Regions from separate parts of the Paraburkholderia sp. BR10882 genome, predicted to be linked through region 2. Evidence: riboswitches for the same ligand, from Rfam matches in the RefSeq annotation. Region 2 holds a riboswitch; each other region holds the start of a gene.
The links. A riboswitch is a leader RNA that binds a small molecule or an ion and turns the genes downstream of it on or off. The one in region 2 is predicted to bind cobalamin.
Positions count from the first base shown of each region.

Region 1: linked by a shared signal. The riboswitch ahead of cobW (cobalamin biosynthesis protein CobW) and the one ahead of AB3X99_RS23350 (porin) in region 2 are both predicted to bind cobalamin.
Region 3: linked by a shared signal. The riboswitch ahead of AB3X99_RS03460 (CbtB domain-containing protein) and the one ahead of AB3X99_RS23350 (porin) in region 2 are both predicted to bind cobalamin.
Region 4: linked by a shared signal. The riboswitch ahead of cobG (precorrin-3B synthase) and the one ahead of AB3X99_RS23350 (porin) in region 2 are both predicted to bind cobalamin.

Region 1 is NZ_JBFPKP010000017.1:49,346-54,685, forward strand. Features, by position in the region: gene cobN (cobaltochelatase subunit CobN) at 1-1,299, opposite strand, end outside; gene cobW (cobalamin biosynthesis protein CobW) at 1,327-2,412, opposite strand; cobalamin riboswitch at 2,632-2,902, opposite strand; gene AB3X99_RS31380 (cobalamin biosynthesis protein) at 3,045-3,536, shown strand; gene cobO (cob(I)yrinic acid a,c-diamide adenosyltransferase) at 3,536-4,138, shown strand; gene AB3X99_RS31390 (cobyrinate a,c-diamide synthase) at 4,143-5,340, shown strand, end outside.
Region 2 is NZ_JBFPKP010000009.1:181,590-186,929, reverse strand. Features, by position in the region: gene AB3X99_RS23360 (glutamine cyclotransferase) at 1-319, shown strand, start outside; gene AB3X99_RS23355 (TonB-dependent receptor) at 368-2,326, opposite strand; cobalamin riboswitch at 2,429-2,611, opposite strand; cobalamin riboswitch at 2,702-2,836, shown strand; gene AB3X99_RS23350 (porin) at 2,893-3,987, shown strand; gene AB3X99_RS23345 (phosphatase PAP2 family protein) at 4,045-5,340, opposite strand, start outside.
Region 3 is NZ_JBFPKP010000001.1:745,388-750,727, reverse strand. Features, by position in the region: gene AB3X99_RS03470 (ABC transporter permease) at 1-452, opposite strand, end outside; gene AB3X99_RS03465 (CbtA family protein) at 771-1,523, opposite strand; gene AB3X99_RS03460 (CbtB domain-containing protein) at 1,537-1,755, opposite strand; cobalamin riboswitch at 1,795-1,940, opposite strand; gene AB3X99_RS03455 (histidine phosphatase family protein) at 1,985-2,608, shown strand; gene AB3X99_RS03450 (patatin-like phospholipase family protein) at 2,682-3,719, opposite strand; gene AB3X99_RS03445 (hypothetical protein) at 3,763-4,344, opposite strand; gene AB3X99_RS03440 (lysylphosphatidylglycerol synthase domain-containing protein) at 4,423-5,340, opposite strand, start outside.
Region 4 is NZ_JBFPKP010000017.1:36,327-41,666, reverse strand. Features, by position in the region: gene cobJ (precorrin-3B C(17)-methyltransferase) at 1-995, opposite strand, end outside; gene AB3X99_RS31340 (precorrin-2 C(20)-methyltransferase) at 983-1,714, opposite strand; gene AB3X99_RS31335 (precorrin-8X methylmutase) at 1,715-2,341, opposite strand; gene cobG (precorrin-3B synthase) at 2,334-3,731, opposite strand; cobalamin riboswitch at 3,827-4,014, opposite strand; gene cbiE (precorrin-6y C5,15-methyltransferase (decarboxylating) subunit CbiE) at 4,283-5,340, shown strand, end outside.

The sequences.
Region 1 (5,340 bases), on a different contig from region 2:
GCGCATGAGCGCGTCGCCGTCTTCGGGCAGATCGGCCACACGATAGCCTTCGTCACGCAGCATGCGCAGGATGCCGACCACCGAGGCCGGCGTGTCGAGTCCCACGCCGTTGCCAATGCGCCCTTCGCTCATCGGATAGTTCGCGAGCACGAGCGCGAGTTTCTTCTCCGCGTTCGGCAGGCTGCGCAGACGGCACCACCGGCGCGCCAGTTCGGCGACGAACGCCACGCGCTCGGCATCGGGCTGATAGCGCACGACATCGACCTGCGTCTCTTTGCAGTGGTATGCGAGGCCCTTGAAGCTGATCGCACGCGTAATCACGCGGCCGTCCACTTCGGGCAGCGCGATATGCATGGCGATGTCACGCGAATTCAGGCCGTGATTGTCCTTCACCCAGTCTTCGCGATTGCCGCCGCTCAGGATCACCTGGAGCACGGGCGCGTCGCCGGCGAGCGCAATCGGTTCGGGGTCGTCGAGCGACGAAGCCGCGAAGGCCGTGGTATTCAGCACGAGCGAGACGTCGTGCTCGGCCGCCAGTTGATCGAGCACGTCGCGGCTCAAAGTGTCCTTGAGCGACGTGATCGCAAGCGGCAGCGGGTTCAGGCCGCGCGCGAGCAGCGCGTCGATGAGGGCATCGAAAGCGGCGGTGTTCGCCGCCTGCAGATGCGCCTTGTAAAACAGCAGCGCGACGACCGGCGCGCCAGGTTGCCAGCGCGCGCGCCATTCGTCGATGGTCGCGACGTCGCGCTGCGGGCAATAGAGCGCAGCGGCGGGCAACGCAATGGGCGGCGCAGGCTCGCTGCCCCAGTCGAATGCGCGCCACGCGAGCGCACGCAGGAACGATTCGGCGTTGGCCGCGCCGCCTTCGCGCAGATAACGCCACAGCAAGCGGCAAAACTCGGGCTCGGCGCGGCTCTTCGCGATGAGATTGGGGTCTTCCTGCAAGTCGCCCGAAAACATCGCGAGCAGTTGCCCGCGGCGCTCGGCTAGCGAGACGACCTGCTCGATGCCATATGGCCAGTACGTTTCGCCGCCCAGATGATCGACCACCACCACGCGCGCGTGCTGCAGGACATCTTCGACGTAGAAGTCCACCGACGCGGGCTGGCGCAAATACGTGACGTTCGCAAGCCGCACGCTCGGAAAACCTGCGGGCAGGCGCGGCACGACGCTCGCCAGCAGCGCTAGCGTCGTGTCCGCCGAACTTAGCACGACGATCTCGGCGGGCTGCTGGTCGATCCGGATAACGCCCTGCGTGTCGTCGACGAAACCGCCTGGCGTAGTGCGCAGCAAATGCATGGGACTGCCTCGTCTAGCTGGGTGCGCTCACTTCGCGGCCGCGGTCTGCACATTCGCCAGTGCGATATCGAAGGCCGCTTGCAGCGTCGCGCCATCGAGATCCTCTCCGATCAGCACGAAGCGGCTCGCAAGCGGCTGCGCCGCGCTTTCCTGCTCGTTCCAGCGGCGGTCGAAATAGCTGTCGAAGCGGCGGCCCACGCCTTGAATCACGAGGCGCATGGGCGCACCCGGCAGCGCGGCAAAGCCCTTCACGCGATAGATCGTGTGCGCATCGACGAGTTGCTGCAGCGCCTCGATCACAGTCTCGCGCGAAGCCGCATTGCCCGACACCACAACCGAATCGAACTCGTCATGATGATGATCAGGATCGTCGGCGGAACCGTGATGGTCGTGCCGCAGATGAATGCTCTCCTCGGAGGCCGCCTCGAGCCCGAGCAGCGTATGCAGATCGAGCTTGCCGTGCTGCGCGCGCACGATCTTCACCTGCGGCGGCAGCTCTTCGCGCAGCTCGGCGATGAGCGCGTCCTGGCCCGCAACGTCCAGCAGATCGGTCTTGTTGAGAATGACGAGGTCGGCGGCCGAAAGCTGGTCTTCGAACAGCTCGTGCAGCGGCGACTCGTGATCGAGGTTCGGGTCGGCGCGGCGCTGCGCGTCCACGGCCTGCGGATTTTCGGCGAACTGCCCGCTCGCGGCGGCGGGGCCGTCCACCACGGTCACGACCGCATCGACGGTGAACGCGTTGCGAATCGACGGCCAGTTGAACGCCTGCACGAGCGGCTTGGGCAGCGCGAGACCCGAAGTTTCGATCAGCACGTGATCGACATCGCCGCGGCGTTCGAGCAGTTTCTCCATCACGGGGAAGAATTCTTCCTGCACGGTGCAGCAAAGGCAGCCGTTCGCGAGTTCGTAGAGCTGGCCTTCCGTTTCGTTGCCGTTCTCGTCGCAGCCAATGCCGCAACCGCGCAGAATCTCGCCGTCGATACCGAGTTCGCCGAATTCGTTGACGATGACCGCGACGCGCAGGCCGCCCGCGTGCTGGAGAATGTGACGCAGCAGCGTGGTTTTACCGCTGCCGAGAAAGCCCGTCACGATCGTGACCGGAATCTTGCGCATTTGCATGAAGTGCTCCTTCGGCGCCAGGCCGTATCGAGGGGCATGGTGCGTCGCGCCTGCCGTTCGTGCGGGTGCCGTGTTGCGCACACGCGCGTATCCATGGAGACGCTGTCACGCGCAACGATTCAACAACCTGCAGGGGACGAACGACCAGAAACGCACCCAGGCCTCGCCCGGCTGACGCATGAAAATCACGGACCCGGCACCGCATCCCCGCAGCACGAATCCCACGTATCTGGCCGGTATCCGGACTGACGAAACACCGCTTCGCCTTCCCGCGCGAGCGGCCTTGCGGCCGGCTTGCACAGTGGCGTGGACTGCGTAAAGCATGGAAGCGGTTTGCGGCATTCGTGCGAACGCCGCGCTCGTTGTACCGTTGCGGGTGCAGTTCAGGTTGGCCACGCCCGAGGCGGGATGGCTCCCTGATTCCCGTTTAACTGCGCGCGCATTATGAATCGCGCGCGCGAGCACCAGAGTGCGTGCGAGTGTAGGCGCGGGGGGCCCGTGCGTCAAGGAAGGCGTGGGAAGCCGCAAAAGCGTGTGCTATCGTAGCGCGCATCCGGCGCCCGCCGGAACGCGACGCTTTTGCTCGTTTTGCCCCTGCGGTCACGCCTTCGATCGACGCCCTCGCCGTGAATCCTGCCGAAAATCGCGCCTCGGGCGCAGCCTCATTCGAAGCCACGCCGGAACCCGCGCAGCGCGTGCCGCCGCTTGCGCTCGGCATCGGCTGCCGGCGCGGCGTGACGCTCGCGCAGGTCGAAGCCGCGGTGCGCGCTGCGCTCGACGCGTGGCCGCTCGACAGCGTTACGGCCGTGGCAACGCTCGATGCAAAAGCCGGCGAACCCGGCTTGCAGGCGTTTTGCGCGGCACATGCGCTGCCGCTTCAGACGTACACGCGGGAGCAACTCGCCGCGACACCGATACTGGCGCCACCCTCCGCAGCCGCGCAAGCGCAGTTCGGCGTAGACGGCGTGTGCGAACCCTGCGCGCGTCTGGCGGCGGGCGGCGCTCCGCTCGTGCGCGGCAAGCTGGCGCTCGACGGCGTGACGGTCGCAATCGCAGGCATTCTGCCAAACGACGCAAATGCGGACGCGATAGCGCCGCAACCAAACCAATCCCGATGATGAAAACCGATCCCGAATCGCACCAACGCATGACGCAACGCCGCCGCGAAGGCCACGAGAAGAAGCAGGCCGCCGCGACGCACGAAAAGGGCCTGTTGATCGTCAACACCGGCAACGGCAAGGGCAAGAGCACGGCCGCGTTCGGCATGGCCGTGCGCATGCTCGGCCACGGCATGAAGCTAGGCGTCGTGCAGTTCATCAAGGGCGCGCTGCACACGGCCGAACGCGATTTCCTCGGCAGCGTTGCGCACTGCGAGTTCGTGACGATGGGCGACGGCTACACCTGGAACACGCAGAATCGCGACGGCGACATCGCCACCGCGCGCAAGGGCTGGGACGAAGCGAAGCGCATGATCGAGAGCGGCGAGTACGCCATGGTGATCCTCGACGAACTCAACACGGTGCTCAAATACGAGTACCTGCCGCTCGACGAAGTGCTCGGTGTGATCGCCTCGCGCGCGCCGCACGTGCACGTGGTCGTGACGGGTCGCCATGCGCCCGACGCCCTGATCGAAGCGGCCGACCTCGTCACGGAAATGCGCCTCGTGAAGCATCCGTATCGCGAGCAAGGCGTGAAGGCGCAAAAGGGCGTGGAGTTTTAAGCGCATGAGCGCAACGGTTGCCTGCCCCGCGCTCTTCATCAGCGCGCCCGCTTCGGGCCAGGGCAAGACCACGCTCACGGCTGGCCTCGCGCGACTGCATCGGCGCGCGGGCCGACGCGTGCGCGTCTTCAAGACCGGGCCGGATTTTCTCGACCCGATGATCCTCGCACGCGCGAGCGGCGCGCCCGTGCTCTCGCTCGACCTGTGGATGGTGGGCAAAGAAGCGTGCCGCGCCCTGCTCGCGCAGGCGGCGCGCGACGCCGACCTGATCCTTATCGAAGGCGTGATGGGCCTGTTCGACGGCACGCCGAGCAGCGCCGATCTCGCGACCGAGTTTGGCGTGCCGGTGGCCGCCATCGTCAGCGCGAAGTCGATGGCGCAGACCTTCGGCGCGATCGCGTTCGGTCTCGCGCATTTTCGGCCGGAAGTGCCCTTTCACGGCGTGCTGGCCAACCGCGTGGGCTCGGCGCGTCACGCGCAGATGCTGCAGGAGGCGTTGCCCGCCGACGTACGCTGGCTCGGGCATGTTGCGAGCGAAGCGACGATGGCGCTGCCCGATCGCCACCTCGGCCTGCATCAGGCCGCTGAGATCGGCGACCTCGACGCGCGCATCGAACGCGCCGCCGACGCGCTCGCGCAAACCGCGCTCGCCGAATTGCCGCCTGCGGTGGCATTCGCCGATCCTTCGCACGACGAAACGATTGCACGCCGGCTCGAAGGCCGTCATGTCGCCATTGCGCGCGACGCTGCGTTCTCGTTTCTCTATCCTGAGAACATCGCGTTACTCGAGATGCTGGGTGCGACTGTAAGTTACTTCTCGCCGCTCGCAAACGAACTCGCGCCCGCCGGCGCCGACGCGATCTTTCTGCCAGGCGGCTATCCCGAGCTACATGCCTCGACGCTCGCGCACAATACGCAGACCGCGAATTCGTTGCGCGCGCATGTATCCGCGGGAAAGCCGCTCGTCGCTGAATGTGGCGGCATGCTCTATCTGCTCGATGCACTGACCGACGTGGAAGGCACGCGCACGCCGATGCTCGGCCTGCTTCCCGGCGAGGCGGTCATGCAAAAGCGTTTCGCGGCGCTCGGCATGCAGCAGCTCGACGGCGCGGATGGCGCGCTACGCGGCCACACGTTTCACTATTCGCGCGTCGCCACGCCGCTGGCGCCCGCGCTCACGGCACACCACGCACAGACCGGCG
Region 2 (5,340 bases):
CTGGGTCGGGGTGTATCGAGAGCGCAAGATCCATCAGGTCGATCCGCAGACGGGCGCGATCCTGCGCACGCTCGAATCGAGCCGCTTCGTCACGGGCGTGACGTGGGTGGACGGTGAACTGTGGCACGGCACCTGGGAAGGCGACGAGAGCGATTTGCGGCGTATCGATCCGGGCACGGGCGAAGTGCTGGAACAGCTCGACATGCCGCCCGGCACCGCCGTTTCGGGGCTGGAGTCCGATGGCGGCGAGCAGTTTTTCTGCGGCGGCGGGAACAGTGGGAAGATTCGCGCGGTGCGGCGTCCGAAGCGCGAGGGCTAGGCGAGCGGGCGCGCGAAACGCTTGAACGCACCCGCTCGCACGCAACGCTCAGAACGTATAGGTCACCTTGCCAAACGCCGTGCGCCCCAGCGTGTTGTACCCGTAGGCGGTCACGTACTGCCGGTTGAACACGTTCGCCAGCGTGGCCGATAGCGCGAGATGCGCATTGACCTTGTACGACGCGCGCAGGCTCACCGTCGTCCACGAGGGAAGGTAGATCGTGTTGAGCTGGTCGTCGAACGTCGAGCCGTTATACAGCAGCGAAACGCCGGTGCTGAGCGCGTGGAGCTGGAACTCGTCCCACGTGTGATCCACGCTCAGGCTCACCGTCTGGCGCGGGCGGCGATTGAGCCAGGTCTGGTCGGTCACGTCCTGCGGATTCAGAATCCCCACCGTGAGGCTCACCGGCGTGTACTGGCCGAGCGTGCCCTTGTACGAGAGGTCGAGACCCTGAATGTGCGCGCGGCCCACGTTCACGGGCAGGAAGGTCTGCGAGTTGTACGTGATGAGATCGTGCACGCGCGTGTCGTACACGGCCGCCGTGAACGTGCCGATGGACGTGGTGGCATCGAGCGCGGCTTCGACCGAGTCGCTGCGCTCGGGCAGCAGGTTGGGATTCGAGTAGCCCGGATAGTAGAGGTCGTTGAACGTCGGCAGGCGGAACGCATTGCCGTACGAAACGCGCGCCGTGTAGACCGGCGTGATGGCCCACGAGAGCGCGACGTTGCCCGTATTCACCGATTGCCCCTGCACGATTTCGTGCCGCCCCGCCAGAAACAGCGTGACGGGTCCGAGCGTGGTCGACTGATGCATCGACACGGCCGAATCGTTGCGCGCGGGCAGGCCGCCCGGCACATCCACCGGCAGGAACGCCAGCTCGCGGGTGTAGTCGTAGGCGAGTTTGGTCTCGCCGTCGAGCGGCATGCCGAAGAGCGTATGGCCTCTTTCCTGATGCGTGATCGACGTGGAGGTGGAAAAGCGCGTCGAGTCGATTTCGTCGGTCGGGATCGTCGGGTCGTTCGAATAGAGGAACTGACGGTCCGTCGCGTAGCCCACCGACTGGTCGAACTGCGTGGTCGGCGTGATGTCGAGGTGGAACGCGAGACCGGTCGTGAGCTGCGTGTCGCGCTGCCGGTCGTTGCCTCCCGCGTTGTCGTAGGAGAGATCGGAGCGGTGGTAGAGCGCGAAGGTCGAGATCGACCAGTTGTCGTGCGCGTAGCCAAGGCGCGCGTCGAGGTTCTGCGCGTGGTATGGATTGCGGCCGTCTTCGTGGCCGTAGGCCCCGGGCTGCGTCGCGTCGATGCCCGCCGTGTTGTAGTCGTGCAGGCCCAGCGAGTAGGTGAGGCCGCTCAGTGCGGAAAGCGGTCCTGTCGATGGGATTGTGCCCGAGGTGCGCACCTGCGTGTCAAAGGTCTTGTTCGAGCCGCCGCCGAACGAGACGGTGGTCTGGTTCGGCTGGTTCGACGCATGGCGCGTGAAGAGCTGCACGACGCCGCCCATGGCGTCCGCGCCGAACGAGGCGGCCGCGGGGCCCGAGATCACCTCGACGCGGTCGAACGAGGCAGTCGCCAGATCGGCCCATTCAGCCGTGCCCGTGGTGACGGAGCCTATGCGTATGCCGTCGATGAACACGGCCACCTGGTCGGCCGACGAGCCGCGAATGCTCACCCCCGTGTACGACCCTGGGCCGCCGGTCTGCGAGACGGTGACACCCGGCAGCGTGGCGAGCGCCTGCGCGATGCTGGGGTCGACGGGGAACACGCGTTCGAGGTCCTGGCGCGTAAGCACCTGGGTGGTTGCGTAGCGCTGATCGAACGATTGTGGCAGATGCTGCGCGTCGCCCACGACGAGGATATTGGGCAGCGTGGTGTCGCCGCCGGCTTGCTGCCGCGCCTGGGCGGACGATGCATTGGCGGCGTCGGCGGCGTCGGCGGCGTCGGCGGCATGCGCGGTTTGCCACGCCCAGGCGAGCGCGGCGGAAGTCAATACGAATTGGCGAAACTTCATGATGCGATGGCTGGAAACAGCTCCTGAAATACGGGCTGTCCGTGCAACGGGCGATCGCCACGCGGGCGGTGCTTGCGCATCGGGGATCCCCGCCCGCTGCGGCTGCTGGACTCGGTTGATGGCAGGTCTCCTGGCTCGCGGGTCGACATCCGCAGCCGGCCTTCCCGGTTTCCCAGTGGCCTTCTCTGGCATGGACTCGCCGCTTACAGTTGCGGGGGCAGCCGCAGTCTTGCACTGCGTTCCCTTTTGATCCCGTCGCCGGGAACCATCAGGGCGCAAGGGTAAGGGCCGCGCATTCGGTGCGTCAACCTTTGACGAGCGTCGTGTGGCAAAAACACCCGGTTTGGCTGCTCCCGCAACTTACGCTATCCTTGCGGCTGTTTTTCGCGCGTAGGCGCTGCACAAGCGAAACGCAGCAGGGAAGCCAGTGAGAATCCGGCGCGGTCGCGCCACTGTGACCGGCTGTCAATCGAGCCAGAAATCAGACCTCGCTACGTCCTCGCCGCATCGAGCGGGGGCGGACGGCGCTCGTCCACACAATCCCACCTACACAAACAAGATGACTCATGAACAAGAACATTCTCGCCGTCCTGGGTGGGACGGCATTGGCATTCACCGGCGCTGGCGCCTCGGCGCAGCAGGTCACGTTGTACGGTGAGATGGACGCGAGCGTCGACTATGTCAGCGACGTTGGCGGCCGCACCCAATATCGTGCAGGCTCGGGTCTTGTCGACGGCAGCTTCTGGGGCCTGCAGGGCACTGAGGACCTCGGCGGCGGCAACGCCGCGATCTTTCGCCTCGAGCGCGGCTTCTCGGCCACCTCTGGCGAAGCCTTCAACGACCATCCGTTCTACGTTGGTCTGCAATCCGAACGACTCGGCACGATCACGCTAGGCCGCCAGTACGACACGATGCACGACTACTTCGCCCCGTTCACGCTAACGGGCGGCGCGGGCGGCACGGCATTCGCGCATCCGTTCGACAACGACAACGCCAACAATTCGTGGCTCGCCTCGAACGCCGTGAAGTACGCGAGCGCAACGTACGGTGGTTTCAGCGCCGGCGCGATGTACGCGTTTTCGAACGAGGCGGGGCGCTTCGCGCAAAATCGCGCTTACGGCTTCGGCGTCCATTACGAAGGCGGCCCGTTCAGCGCAGGCGTGGCGTGGATGCACATCAACGGCCGCGGCGCCTCTTCGGTGGGTGCGTACGAGACGTCGGTGCTGCCGGGTGCGGGCCTCGTGCCGACCGAGGTCGCGGTGCAGCGCGAAGACATCATCGGCGCGGGCATGAGCTACGCGCTGGGCGACGTCACGCTTGGCGCGGCCTGGTCGCGTTCCATTCATACCGGTGTCAGCGAGGCCGACGGCGGCGCGCCCTTGCCTTCGATCGCATTCAGCAATTACGAAGTGAATGCGCTATCGCAGGTGACGCCCGCGTTCTCGCTCGCGGGCATGTATGCCTACACGGGCACGACCTCCGCGCATTGGCATCAAGGCGCGCTGCAGGCCGGCTATCAACTGTCCAAACGCACGGACGTTTATACCGAGGCGATCTATCAGCGCGCGTCGTCCGGTGCGCTTGCGATGATCAACACCTGCGACCCGTCGGGCGGCCGCAACCAGGTGCTCGTGGCCGCGGGCATCCGGCATCGCTTCTGATGCGTAAAAAAGGCCCCGAACCGTTGCGATTCGGGGCCTTTATACTGCGTGGCTACGTCACGAAGCCGAGAGCTTCACCGAAACGCCGGTCGAAGAATAAACGGGCGTGGCCTTGAAGCCATCGACAGTGACGGTCGCGAATTTCACCGATGCGCCGTTGCCGTCGATCACGTCGATCGTGTCGCCCACTTTCGGCGTATAGCCGTTCACGAACTTCACATGCAGCGTGCCGCCCGCCACCGTGAGCTGGCCGCCCACACGCAGGCGTCCGCCGCCGTTGCCGTCGATATCGAGTTCGAGCGTCGTGCCGTCGAGCTGCGTGTACTTGCCCGCCACCGTCAACGGTGCGCTCGTCGCCACGGTCACGCCGCCGCCGGACCCGACGTACACGTCGCCGTTGCCGAAGGCCGTGGTCGACGCTGCAGCGAGCATGCCGCCGCTCACCTGTGAGCCGCCCGTGTAGCTGTTATTGCCCGCAAGCGTGAGCGTGCCGCTGCCCTGCAGCGTGAGCTTGCCCGAGCCGGCGATGTCGTTGCGCCAGGTGTCGGCGGCGTTGAAGCCGCCCTGGGTCGCGTCCATCGCCACGATCACATTGCCGTTGAACGCACCATAACCATCTGCAGCACTAAACATGTTCAGACGGCCCCAGCCCTCGGCGTCGTCCATGACCGGATAGCCCGAGACGACTTCGGTCGTCTTCAGCACGATGCGGCGCTGGTCGGCGCTCAGGTACGGGAAGCGCGTTTCGAGCAGTACCTCGGCGCCCTTGGGCACGACGGGCGGCGCTTCGGTGGATTCGATCTGGCTGAAACCGAACGTCATGCGGCGCGCGAACTCCGACTTGTTGGTCGCATAGTCGGCAAAGCGGTCGGTCGCGGTCGTGGACGAATGCGCGAAGGCGGGGAAGGTCGTGGCGCTCGTGCCGGTGGCCTGTTCGAGCGCGCTGTGCGCCTGCGCATAGGCCGCGCTCTTGAGCGTGGCGTTCGCGGGATCGTAGAGATTCGCGGCAGTGGCGGCCAGCGCGAACATGCGGCCGCCGATCACGTCGAGCGGCGAATGCATGCCCGCGAGAATGCGGTTTTCGCCGAGCTCGAGGCCGCGGCTCGCCATTTCCTGGTAACGCTCGGGCACGAGGTATGCCATGGTCATCGCGTCGCGCATGGCTTCGGCTTCGTGGCCGCTGATGAAGCCGCCGTCTGTGGACGGCGTCGTGCTGATGGCCGGCACGAGCGTGGGGTCGACCACGACGCTCGTGCTCCAGCGGAACGGCCGCGCGTATTTGTAGAAGCGCTTGGCGGGCTCGGTGGAAGCATTGTTGCCCATCGTGTTGAGCAGGTCGACCACCTTGCCGAA
Region 3 (5,340 bases), on a different contig from region 2:
GCGAAACGCATCATCTGCGGGAAGAGGATGCGGGCGAACACGCGCGCGCCGCTCATGCCGTAGGCGTGCCCCGCTTCGAGCTGGCCGCGCGGCACCGCGAGAAACGCGCCGCGGAACGTTTCGGTGAAGTACGCGCCGTAAATGAAGCCGAGCGTGACGACGCCGGCCACGAACGGATCGATATCGATCTGCGCCATGCCGAGCGCGTCGGTGGCTTCGTTCACGCCGATCTGGATGCTGTAGAAGAGCAGCAGCATCAGCACGAGGTCGGGCACCGAGCGGATCAGCGTCGTGTAGGCGGTCGCCACGGCGGCGAGCGGCCGGTTGAACGAGAGCTTGGCCGCCGCGCCAGCCAGACCGAGCAGCACGGCCACGCCGAGCGAGAGGAGCGAAAGTTCGATGGTCTGGATCGTGCCGGCGAGCAGCACCGGGCCAAAGCCGTAAAGGATCACGCGCGTCTCCGGAACAAAGTTGTTTTGTCGTTTCGGGCGGCCTCGCGCGGCACGTGGGCGCCGCTGAAACCGATGAACTGGCGCGGATCGTCTCAGTGCAAAATGGATTGCTCAAACTCGTGCGGCGCGGATATTGCAGTGCAGCATTGCCGCGCGACGCGTCGGCGCGTGCGGATCAGGCCCGCACAGCCGCGGGCGCGATGCTTTTGAAAGGCGAAAAAAAATGCCCCGGCACGCGAGGCGCGCGGGGCATTTACGCAAGTTTGGGGTCGCTTTTTCGATAGGCGCGCGATGTGCGCACTGCGGCCCCGGCGGAGCTTATGCGGCGCGCGTTTGCGTGCCGCGTGCGCTGCCGGTACGGGCGTTCACGCCGAGCAGCTTTTCGGCGAGCGCGCCGAACAGCAGACCGATCGTCGTCCAGAGAATGAACTGCATGCCGATCGACACCGTGCGGAACTTCCACAGCAGCACGGCCGGGAACGCGGCGGGCACTTCGTTGATCGTCGGCAACGCGAGCTGGATCGCGCCGATCACGACGACGAACAGCACGAGCGCCACGACCGAAGCGTTCCAGAGGCCAAGGCGCGGCACGAACGCGGCGCGCACCTTGAGCGAGAACACCGACACGGCGATCGAGATCGCGATCATCAGGAAAAAGAGCCCGGTGCGATAGCCGATCGTCTCCGGGTCGCCGACCGAGGGCGGATTCGCCGGATACTTGATGTTCGGCACCAGGTAGATCGCGACGAACGCCGCGAGCGCGAGCCAGGCCGAGAGCGCGCGCGGCGAAAGACGCCCCACGCGACCATTGGCATACGCGAAGACGAGCGCAAAGAGTCCGCCGATCGACGCGCCATAGACCATCACGCCCGTGAAGAGACCGACGCTCGCCTGGGTCTTGCGGCTGACGATTTCGGGCTCGGGCGCTTCGCCCTTCGCGGCGTCGGCCTTCTCCTCGAAGGAGATCGCCTGATCGATTTGGGGCTCGCCCGCGATCTTCGCGAAGCCGAACGTGAGAAGTCCCGCGGCGATGCCTGCGAGCATGCCGCGCACCAGCAACTTGCCAACCATGGTCAGCTCCCGGTCAGTGGCAGGGGAAGCCGAGCAGATGGCGGCCGTCGTGAACGAACTCGTGGACGTACATGCCCGGGAAGATCGACGTGGCGCCCTGCTCGGCGCCCACGAAGTACAGGGCCAGCAGCAGCATCAGGCCGCCGAAGATCGCCCAGGGCAGGATGTCTCGCAGCGCAATGGGCGCCGGCGCGGCCGGGGCGTGCTGCAAGGGGAATGAGGTTTCGGACATGCTGACTTCTCCTGGGGTTACGCGCCCCGCTAGTCGTTGAAAGAGTGGTTCACGACGCGCAGGTCTGACTTCCGTTGCTTCGATGTTTTCGACGGCAAGCAGTTACAGTGGCGCGACCGCGCCGGACTTGCACCGGCTTCCGCGTGTCGTGGAGCCTGTATTCTACGCGCTGCGGCGGCCGGCCGCGGCCCGGATGTCAGCCAAAGAGTAGTGAAGCATAAGGAAAAGCATGTCGACGACAGTCTGGCTGGTGAGCCATGCGGCGAACGCTGCGCTGCGCTCGGGCACGTTCCCGCACGTGCCTGAAGTGCCTGTTGCGGGTGAAGACGCCGAAGCAGCGCTCGACGCGCGCGCACTCGAGGCGCTTGCCGCCTGGCGCGAGCGCTGGCACGCGGGGCTGGCCGGTGGTAATCGCAATGGCGAGGCGCCGCGCGCGCTCACGAGTCCCGCCGCGATCGCCTGCGCGAGCGCACGCGCGGCAGGCTTCGCCGGGGCAACGCCAGCTGAAGCGCTCGCCGAAGCCGCCTTCGGTGCATGGCAAGGCCAGCGCCTGACGGATCTCGCGCGTGAAGCGCCCGAGGCCCTTGCGGCCTGGACGCGCGATCCGGGCTTTCGGCCGCCAGGCGGCGGCGAATCGTTCGACGATGTCCGCACGCGCGTCGGCGCCTGGCTCGATGCGGTGCCCGACTCGGGGCACAACGTGGTCGCCTTCACGCACGCGAGCGTGATCCGGGCGGCGATTCTTCACGCGCTGGGCGCGCCGTCGGCGGGGTTTCGCTCGATCGAAATCGCGCCGCTTTCCGTGACGGCCCTACGCCGCACAGAGCACGGCTGGGTTTGGCTCGCGGCGTGAAGTGAGGACCGGAACGGCGCTACCGCCCTGCCCTCGCCGTCGCCGGCATTCTGGATCGGTAGCCAGAAGCGCTCTAGTCCAGCCCCAGCTGTGCCTTGATGGCCGGCATCATGTACTGCACGGCTGCGCGCCCTTCCTCGATGGCGGGCGCGGCGCGATGAAAGTCGAAAATCCCCATGCCGCCCAGGCGCGGCTGGATCAGCACGTCGGCGGGCTCGCCTGCCAGGCGGCTGCGCGTAATGCGCACCTGCATGATGTCGATGCTCTGGGCCACCGAACTCAACACGGAAGGCGCACGCGTGCTAGGCGGCGGCGCCACGCGCACGTCCGGACCGCCAGCCGCGCCGGGGCCTGCAGGCTGCAGCCAGCGCGGAAAGCGCTTGCCATTGCGGCGCAGGAGCGGTTCGGGCCCCGCTTCGCTGTTTTCGGCACCATTGGCGCCGCCGCTGGCCGCCACGGCGGCCGATGCCGCCGTGGCCGCGTCGCTCGCCTCCACGGGCAGCTCGCGCGGCATCGTGTCGATCGCACCGCCCAGGTCGCGGCCGTTGAGAATGTCGTGATTGAGGTCGATGGCGATCACGGTGTCGGCGCGCATCGCACGCGCGGCGGATACCGGCACGGGGTTGCTCAGTCCGCCATCCACGAGCCACACGCCGTCATGCCAGATCGGCGTGAAGATGCCGGGAATCGCGATCGAAGCGCGCACGGCGTCCACCACGCCGCCTTCGCGCAGCCAGACTTCGCGTCCCGTGTCGAGTTCGGTAGCAACCGCCGTGAACGGCAGCCTCAGGTCATCGATCGAGCGGCCGTTGAACTGGTGCGCAAACAGGTCGATCACTTTGCGCCCGCCGAGCAGCCCGCCCGAAAAACGCAAGTCGAGCAGGCGCACCACTGTCTGCCAGGTCAGCTTGCCTACCCAGTCTTCAAGCCAGTCGAGATCGCCGTTCGCGTACACCGCGCCGACGAGCGCGCCAATCGACGTACCGCATACCACGTCGGGCTTGATGCCCGCTTCCTCGAGCGCGCGAATCGCGCCGATATGCGCCCAGCCGCGCGCAGCGCCACCGCCGAGCACGAGTCCGACACGCTTGGGCCGTCGCCGGTTCATCATGCGCGCCTCCTTGCGTGGCCCTGGGTCGACTGAGTCAACGCAGTCAGCGACCGCGGATCACGTCCGAGCGCGAGGTCGTCGTGACCCGCCCGTCCGGTCCGAAATGCACATTGAAATACGCTTCGGGCGTCACGCCCCCTTCCAGCCACTTCCAGCTCCACACCGTCTCCTTCTTCAAGCGGTAGCCGGCCACTTGCCCGGGTTTACCGAGCAATCGCCGGACCTCGTCCTCACTCATGCCGACGCGGATCTTCGCGAAGTTTTCCGCAGTAAGCGCCTGAGTAATGGCCACGAGCCGCCCGTTCGGACCGATGTCGACCATCCAGGTCTTGAGGCCCTGCGGGCCGCGCGGATATTCGAGGCGGCGCGAGCCGTCGTCGAACACGCGCTCGGTCTCGGGCTTGCCCATTTGCTCGCGCACCTGCTCGAGCGTGGAAACGCCTGGCGTGAGGCCCTTGAGCAGCAGCGCGTCGGGCTTCACGGAATCGAAGAACGCCTTGAATCCCTGCCGGATGGTATCGAGCATGGCATCGAACTGGCGATCGTCGCAGCCGGAAAGCGTGAACGCCGCCGTGGCGGCGCACGCGAGCGCGAGCGAACGCGTGAGTGAAAACGTGGGCTTCATGTCCTTGCTAACGCATCAACATGGGCTTGCGTCTACGCGCGCCGATCCGGCGCGCATCGACATGCCCACAATGTACCGTCAATGGACCTGATCGTGCTGCGAGTCCCGCTTCGGGGTCGGCGCGCGTGCGGACACGCTCGCCGCGGCGGGCAGCGCGTCAGCAGTCTGCGCGGCCGCCTGCGCGCCGTGGCGCATGGTGCGACGCGTGCGAACGATTTCCGCAGCCTGCCACGAGAGCAGCGCGAGCACGCCGAACACCACTTCGCGCATGCGCTTGACGAGCGCGAGCGAGAACGCCACGTCCTGGCTCACGCCAAACAGCTGCGCGAGCAGCACCACGGCGACTTCCTGCACGCCGAGCCCGGCGGGCACCATGAAGGCGGCATGACGCACGGCCTGGGTGATGGCTTCGATGGCGAGTGCATCGCCCACCGTCACCGGATGGCCGAGCAGCGCGAGCGCCCACCAAGTCTCGAACGCGCCGAGCATGTAGCCGGCGAGCTGCCAGAAGAAAGCGCGAAACATGAGGCCCGTGCGCGACATCAGCGCGTCGAGATCGGCGTCGAGCTGCTTGCCGTCGATGCCGAGCATGAGCGGATTGTCGGCGCCGAGCAGCTTCGCGGCCCAGCGTTCGATCGCATGGAAAACGCCGCCGCGACGCACCAGCAACACGGCGAGCACGGGCAGCGGCGCCGTGAGCACGAGCGCCAGTGCGATCGTGGCGATGGTGCGCAGCGAGCCGCCGGCGCCGGTCGCCGCAACGATCAGCACGACGCCGAGCGCCGAGAACGCGTATTGCACGGCAATCGTCACGAACACCTCGACGATCACCGAAGCCGTGACCTCGCTCGCATTGCGCACCTTCCAGCGCGCGAGACGAATGCCGACGAGTTCGCCGCCCACGCCGACCACGGGCAGCAGCCGGTTCACTGCCTCGCGTACGGTCGCGGTCCACCAGAGGAAGCTCAGCGGTGCGCGCTTGTCGAGCAGGAGGCG
Region 4 (5,340 bases), on a different contig from region 2:
AGCAAGTCGGCGCGGCCGGGGCCGAGGCCCAGCACCGTGAGCTTGCCGCGCGCGCGGCCCAGCGCGCGCGGGTCGAGCGGCGCGGCCGCGCAGGCGAGGGCGACGCCGTCGTCGTTCGGCGTGTAGCGCTCGACGTCCGCCGCGAGGTCGAGGGCGGCGAGCGTAGCTTGCGCCGTGTTCTCCTCGCTATCGACGAAGCGCAGCGGTACGCCGAGTTCCGCTGCCGCCTGCGCGAGCGACGCATCGCGCATGTGCGCAGCAGGGGCGACGAGCGCCGCGAGCGCAAGCGGCGCGAGGCCGTGCGCATCGAGCGCGCGGCGCACGTTATCGGCAAGCGCCTCGCGTGGCGCACCCACGGCCGCGACGATGCTGCGCGGATGAATGACGAGGTCGTCGGGACTGCCGTCCCAGACGTGCGCGCTCACGCGGATGGCATGGCGCGCCGCGGCCTCGCGTGGCAGATCGACATTTTCGAGCCACGGTGCGTGGCCGTCCACGCGTGTCGCTGCGCCCGCAAGCAGATCGGAGACGAAGCGCTTGCCTTGCGCGAGGCTCGCGAGCGCATAGCCCGCAGGCGGATTGAGCAGGCAGGTGCCGAAGCGCAATTCGCCGCTCGTGGTGATGGCGGGCGCAACCGCGAGCGCCGCGCCGATTTCGCGTGCCATGACGTTCACGCCCGTGAGTCCACCGAGCAGCGGCACGACGGCGCTGCCGTCCTCGGCGAGCGCGAGCACCGGCGGCTCTGCGCCCTTGTTGGCAAGGAGCGGCGCGAGGCAGCGGATCACGATGCCCGCCGCACACAGCGCGACGATGGGCAGGCCGCGCGTATAGCATTCGCGCAAATGCGCGCCAAGCTCGCTGAACGCGACATCGCCCGCCACGCGGCCCTCCAGCGCATGGACCTGCGCGCCTGGGTAAAGCGTCTGCACGCGCCGCGCCGTGGCGAGCGCGCCGGGCCCGAGAATGACGATGGCGGGCGGCGTCACGACTGCCATTTCACCCCCGGCACGACGAGCAGCGAGAAGTACGGCGAAGCCATCGGATCGACGTCGTCGAGCGGGACGATCCGCTGGTTCGCCATGGTTGCGCGCTCGACATACAGCGCGCGATGCGCGAGGTCCAGTTCGCCCAGCACGCGGCGCACCTTGTCGAAATTGCGGCCCAGCTTCATGATCACGGCGGCATCCGCGTCGGCCAGGCGCCGGCGCAATTCGTCCTCGGGCAGCACGCCCGAGAGTACGGCGAGGCTCTGGTTGCGGTAGACGAGCGGCACGCCCAGCACCGCCGCGCCGCCCAGCATCGAGCACACGCCCGGCACGACTTCGGCCTCGTAGTGTGCGGCGAGCCGGTCGTGCAGATACATGTACGAGCCGTAGAAGAACGGATCGCCTTCGCAGATCACGGCCACGTCGCGTCCGGCGTCGAGATGGCGCGAAAGCGTTTGCGCCGCGCCGTCGTAGAAGTCGGCGATGATCGCTTCGTACGAGAGCGGCGGTTCGAGCGCTTCGGTCGTCACGGGGTACACGAGCGGCAGGCGTTCCTGCTCCGCTTCGAGATGGGCCTCGACGATGCCGAACGCATTGCCTTTCTTGCCCTTCGCGACGAAATACGCGACCACGGGCGCGGCCTTGAGCAGGCGCAGCGCCTTGAGTGTGAGCAGTTCGGGGTCGCCGGGGCCGACGCCAATGCCGTGCAGACGTCCTTTGCGGATCATTTATTCGGTCTCCGAAGCGAGTGCGTTGACGGCGGCGGCGGCCATCGCGCTGCCGCCGCGGCGGCCGTGCACGACGACGAAGGGTACGCCGTGACTTTCGGCTGCAAGCTGCGCCTTGGACTCGGCCGCGCCGACGAAGCCGACCGGAAAGCCGAGGATGAGCGCGGGGCGCGGAGCACCGGCGGCAATCATGTCGAGCAGATAAAAGAGTGCGGTGGGCGCATTGCCGATCGCCACGATGCTGCCTGCGAGATGCGGCCGCCACAGTTCGAGCGCGACCGCCGAGCGCGTGTTGCCGATCTCGCGCGCGAGATCCGGTACGGCGGGATCGTCGAGCGTGCAGATCACGGCGTTGTTCGCCGGCAAGCGCGCGCGCGTCACGCCGTAAGCGACCATTTTCGCGTCGCAGAGAATCGGCGCGCCGCCCGCGAGCGCGTTGCGGCCCGCTGTGCCCGCGCCTGCGGAAAATGCGAGGTCTGCGGCCACATCCACCATGCCGGATGCGTGAATCACGCGCACGGCAAGTTTTTCGAGGTCGGCGGGAATGCGCGAGAGGTCGGCTTCGGCGCGGATCGTCGCGAACGACTCGCGATAGATCGCCTGGCCGTCGCGAATGTAATCAGACATCTTGGTTACTCCGGGGCCGCTGCGCGAGTGCAAGCGCAGCGGCTTCGATCGTCAGGTTGCGCGCGATGAGTTGGCCAAAGCGCTGGACGAAGCCGCTTTGCGTGTCGTCGCGCTGGTACAGGTCGTAGTGGTCCGGGGTGCTGGCGAGCAACGTGAACGGCGCGCAATGCGCGGCCGCGCAGGAGCGCTCGCAGCCGCTCAGGTGGGCTTCGGCGTCGGGCGGCAGCATTGCGGCGAGGCGCTGTGCGTCTGCCTTCGTGTCCGCGCGGCTTTTTGCACATCCCGTCGAGCCCGTGCACGCGACGAGGCGCGCGAGCGGGTCGGCGCGGGAGGCGATGAGACCGAGCGCGTCCAGGCGTTCGAGCGCGGCGGGCATGGCGTGCGCGGGCACATTCGGCAGCAGGACGCCTTGCCAGGGCGTCACGCGCAATGTCGCGTCGCCCGAGTCTTCCGCGCGCGCGGCAAGTGCGCGCAGCGTTGGCGCGTCGATACGGCCGAGAGCGGGTTGCGCGCCCACGTAGCCGCTGCCGTCGGCGTGCAGCGCGTGTGCGCCGAGGCGCAAGCCGGCGGGGCTCGCCGCGCGGCGCCAAGCGGGCAGCGTGGCGTCGTCACGCGTCAACGTGAAGTCGCCATGCTGTTGCGCGCGCTGTAGCAGCGCGTCGAGCGAATGAGTGGCGAGGACGTCGCGCATGCGTGTGGCGTCCGCGCCCGCGAGATCGAGGAACGCATGCAACAGCGCGCGCATCGATGCGCAAACGTCTTCGGCCGCGAGCGTGCCGACTGGCTGCGCCGTGGGGCGACCTGCGAGGCCCACCGCGAAGCGCACCGTTGCGCCATAAGGCAGCGCGGCGAGCCAGATGTCGTGCGGATGCTCGAGCATCGCCACACGTTCACCGCCGTCGAGTTGCGACGCGAACTTGGGCGAGAGTGCGGCGAAGCGTGGCTCGCGCTGCATCATGTCGATGAGCGCGGCGGCGAGTTCCGTCGTGTCCCACAACGCGTCAGGGTCGAGGCCCGCGAGCGGGCTCAGCATCACGTTGCGCAATTCGTCGGCGGCGCATGCACGCTCGACCGGGCTCGCGGCGTCGATGCCGGCAGGGCCGAGGCCTGCGTCGATCAGCGCGGCGCTCAATGCCGCTTCTTCGCCGGCGCGCACGCCGCGAATCTGCACGTTCGCGCGATTGGTCAGTTCGAGTACGCCGTTCGCGTGCGTCGACGCTGCGTCGGCGAGGGCCCGCGCACGCGCGGCGCTCAGCGCGCCGCCAGGCAGGCGGATGCGGCACAGGCCGCCGTCGCGCGCCGCGACCACGCGCAGGAGCCCCGGGCACGCCGAGGGGCGGAGCCCGGCCAATGCGGCAGCGGGCGAGACAGGCTTCGTTTCGTGTTTCAAGGCATTACCGGGTAAGCAGCACGCTGGAGCGGCGCGTTGCCCGCACGGCAGGCGGGAAACGGCAGCGGTATCGGTACACCCCGTCCGATATGGGTTCGCGCGAACAGTCGGCCGGCAGGTCTCCTGGCTCGCAGGTCGTGAACCGCATCGGCCTTCCCGGTAAAACCAGTGGCTCGGGTGGATGCGGTCTCGCTGCTCACAGTCGCGGGGCGGCCACAGCTTGCTGTGTTCCCTGATTGCGATCCGGAGTTGGCGCTTCAGCGCTTACTCCGGTCCCATGCAAAGCTGCGATCCGGAGTTAGCGCTTCAGCGCTTTACTCCGGTCCCATGCAAAGCTGCGATCCGGAGTTAGCGCTTCAGCGCTTTACTCCGGTCCCATGCAAAGCTGCGATCCGGAGTTAGCGCTTCAGCGCTTTACTCCGGTCCCATGCAAAACTGCCTTAAAGGCGCCGGCGGACACGGTATTATGCCCGTTTTCACGCGTGCTCCGCCCCACAATAGGGCTGCGGGCCCGTGGCGGTGTAGAGAAACAGGCAACGGCGGGAGAGCGAATGCAGGGCACGCAGGCATGGCTGACGGTGGTGGGCATCGGCGACGATGGATACGCGGGGCTCGGGCGCGACGCGCGGCGCGCGCTGTTCGACGCGGCCATCGTGACGGGTGGCGAACGCCATCTGGCGATGCTGCCCTCGCGCGTGCGTGCACGGCGCGAAGCGTGGCCCCAGCCGTTTAGCGTCGAGGCGCTGCTTGCGTACCGCGAGTCGGATCAGTCCGTATGCGTGCTCGCGAGCGGCGACCCCATGCTGTTCGGCGTGGGCGCGACACTCGCGCGCCGCGTGGTGCCCGGTGAAATGCGCGTGCTGCCCGCGCCTTCATCGCTCTCGCTCGCGGCGGCGCGCAAGGGGTGGGCGCTGCAAGATACGGCGATGCTCTCGCTCGTCGGCCGTCCGCTCGATGCGCTGCGCCGCTATCTCTACGCGCGCTCGCGCGTGCTCGCGTTGAGCGCGGATGGGCGCACGCCCGCGGCGCTTGCCGCGTTGCTCGCCGAAGCGGGCTTCGGCGCCACGCGTCTTGCCGTGTTCGAGCATCTGGGCGGCCCGCTCGAACGCCGCATAGAAGGCCGCGCCGATGCGTGGCACGTTGAAGAAGCCGCGGCGCTCAATCTGGTCGCGTTCGAATGCGAAAGCAATAGTGCGCAGACGCTCGCGCGCGGCTGGACGCTCACGCCAGGCCTCCCCGACGACGCCTACCGCCACGACGGTCAGATTACGAAGCGCGACGTGCGCGCGCTCACGCTCGCGCGTCTCGCGCCGACGCCCGGCGCGTTGCTGTGGGACGTGGGCGCGGGCAGCGGCTCGATCGGCATCGAATGGATGCGTTCGCACGCCGCTTGCCGCGCGATCGCGATCGAGGCGAACGCCGAGCGTCAACGCTTCATCGAGCACAATCGCGCGGCGTTGGGCGTGCCGGGTTTGCAACTCGTTGCGGGCCGCGCGCCCGACGCGCTCGCAGGGCTCGCCGCGCCCGACGCGGTCTTTATCGGCGGCGGCGTGACCGTACCCGGCGTGCTGGACGCGTGCTGGGCGGCGCTCGCGAGCGGCGGGCGGCT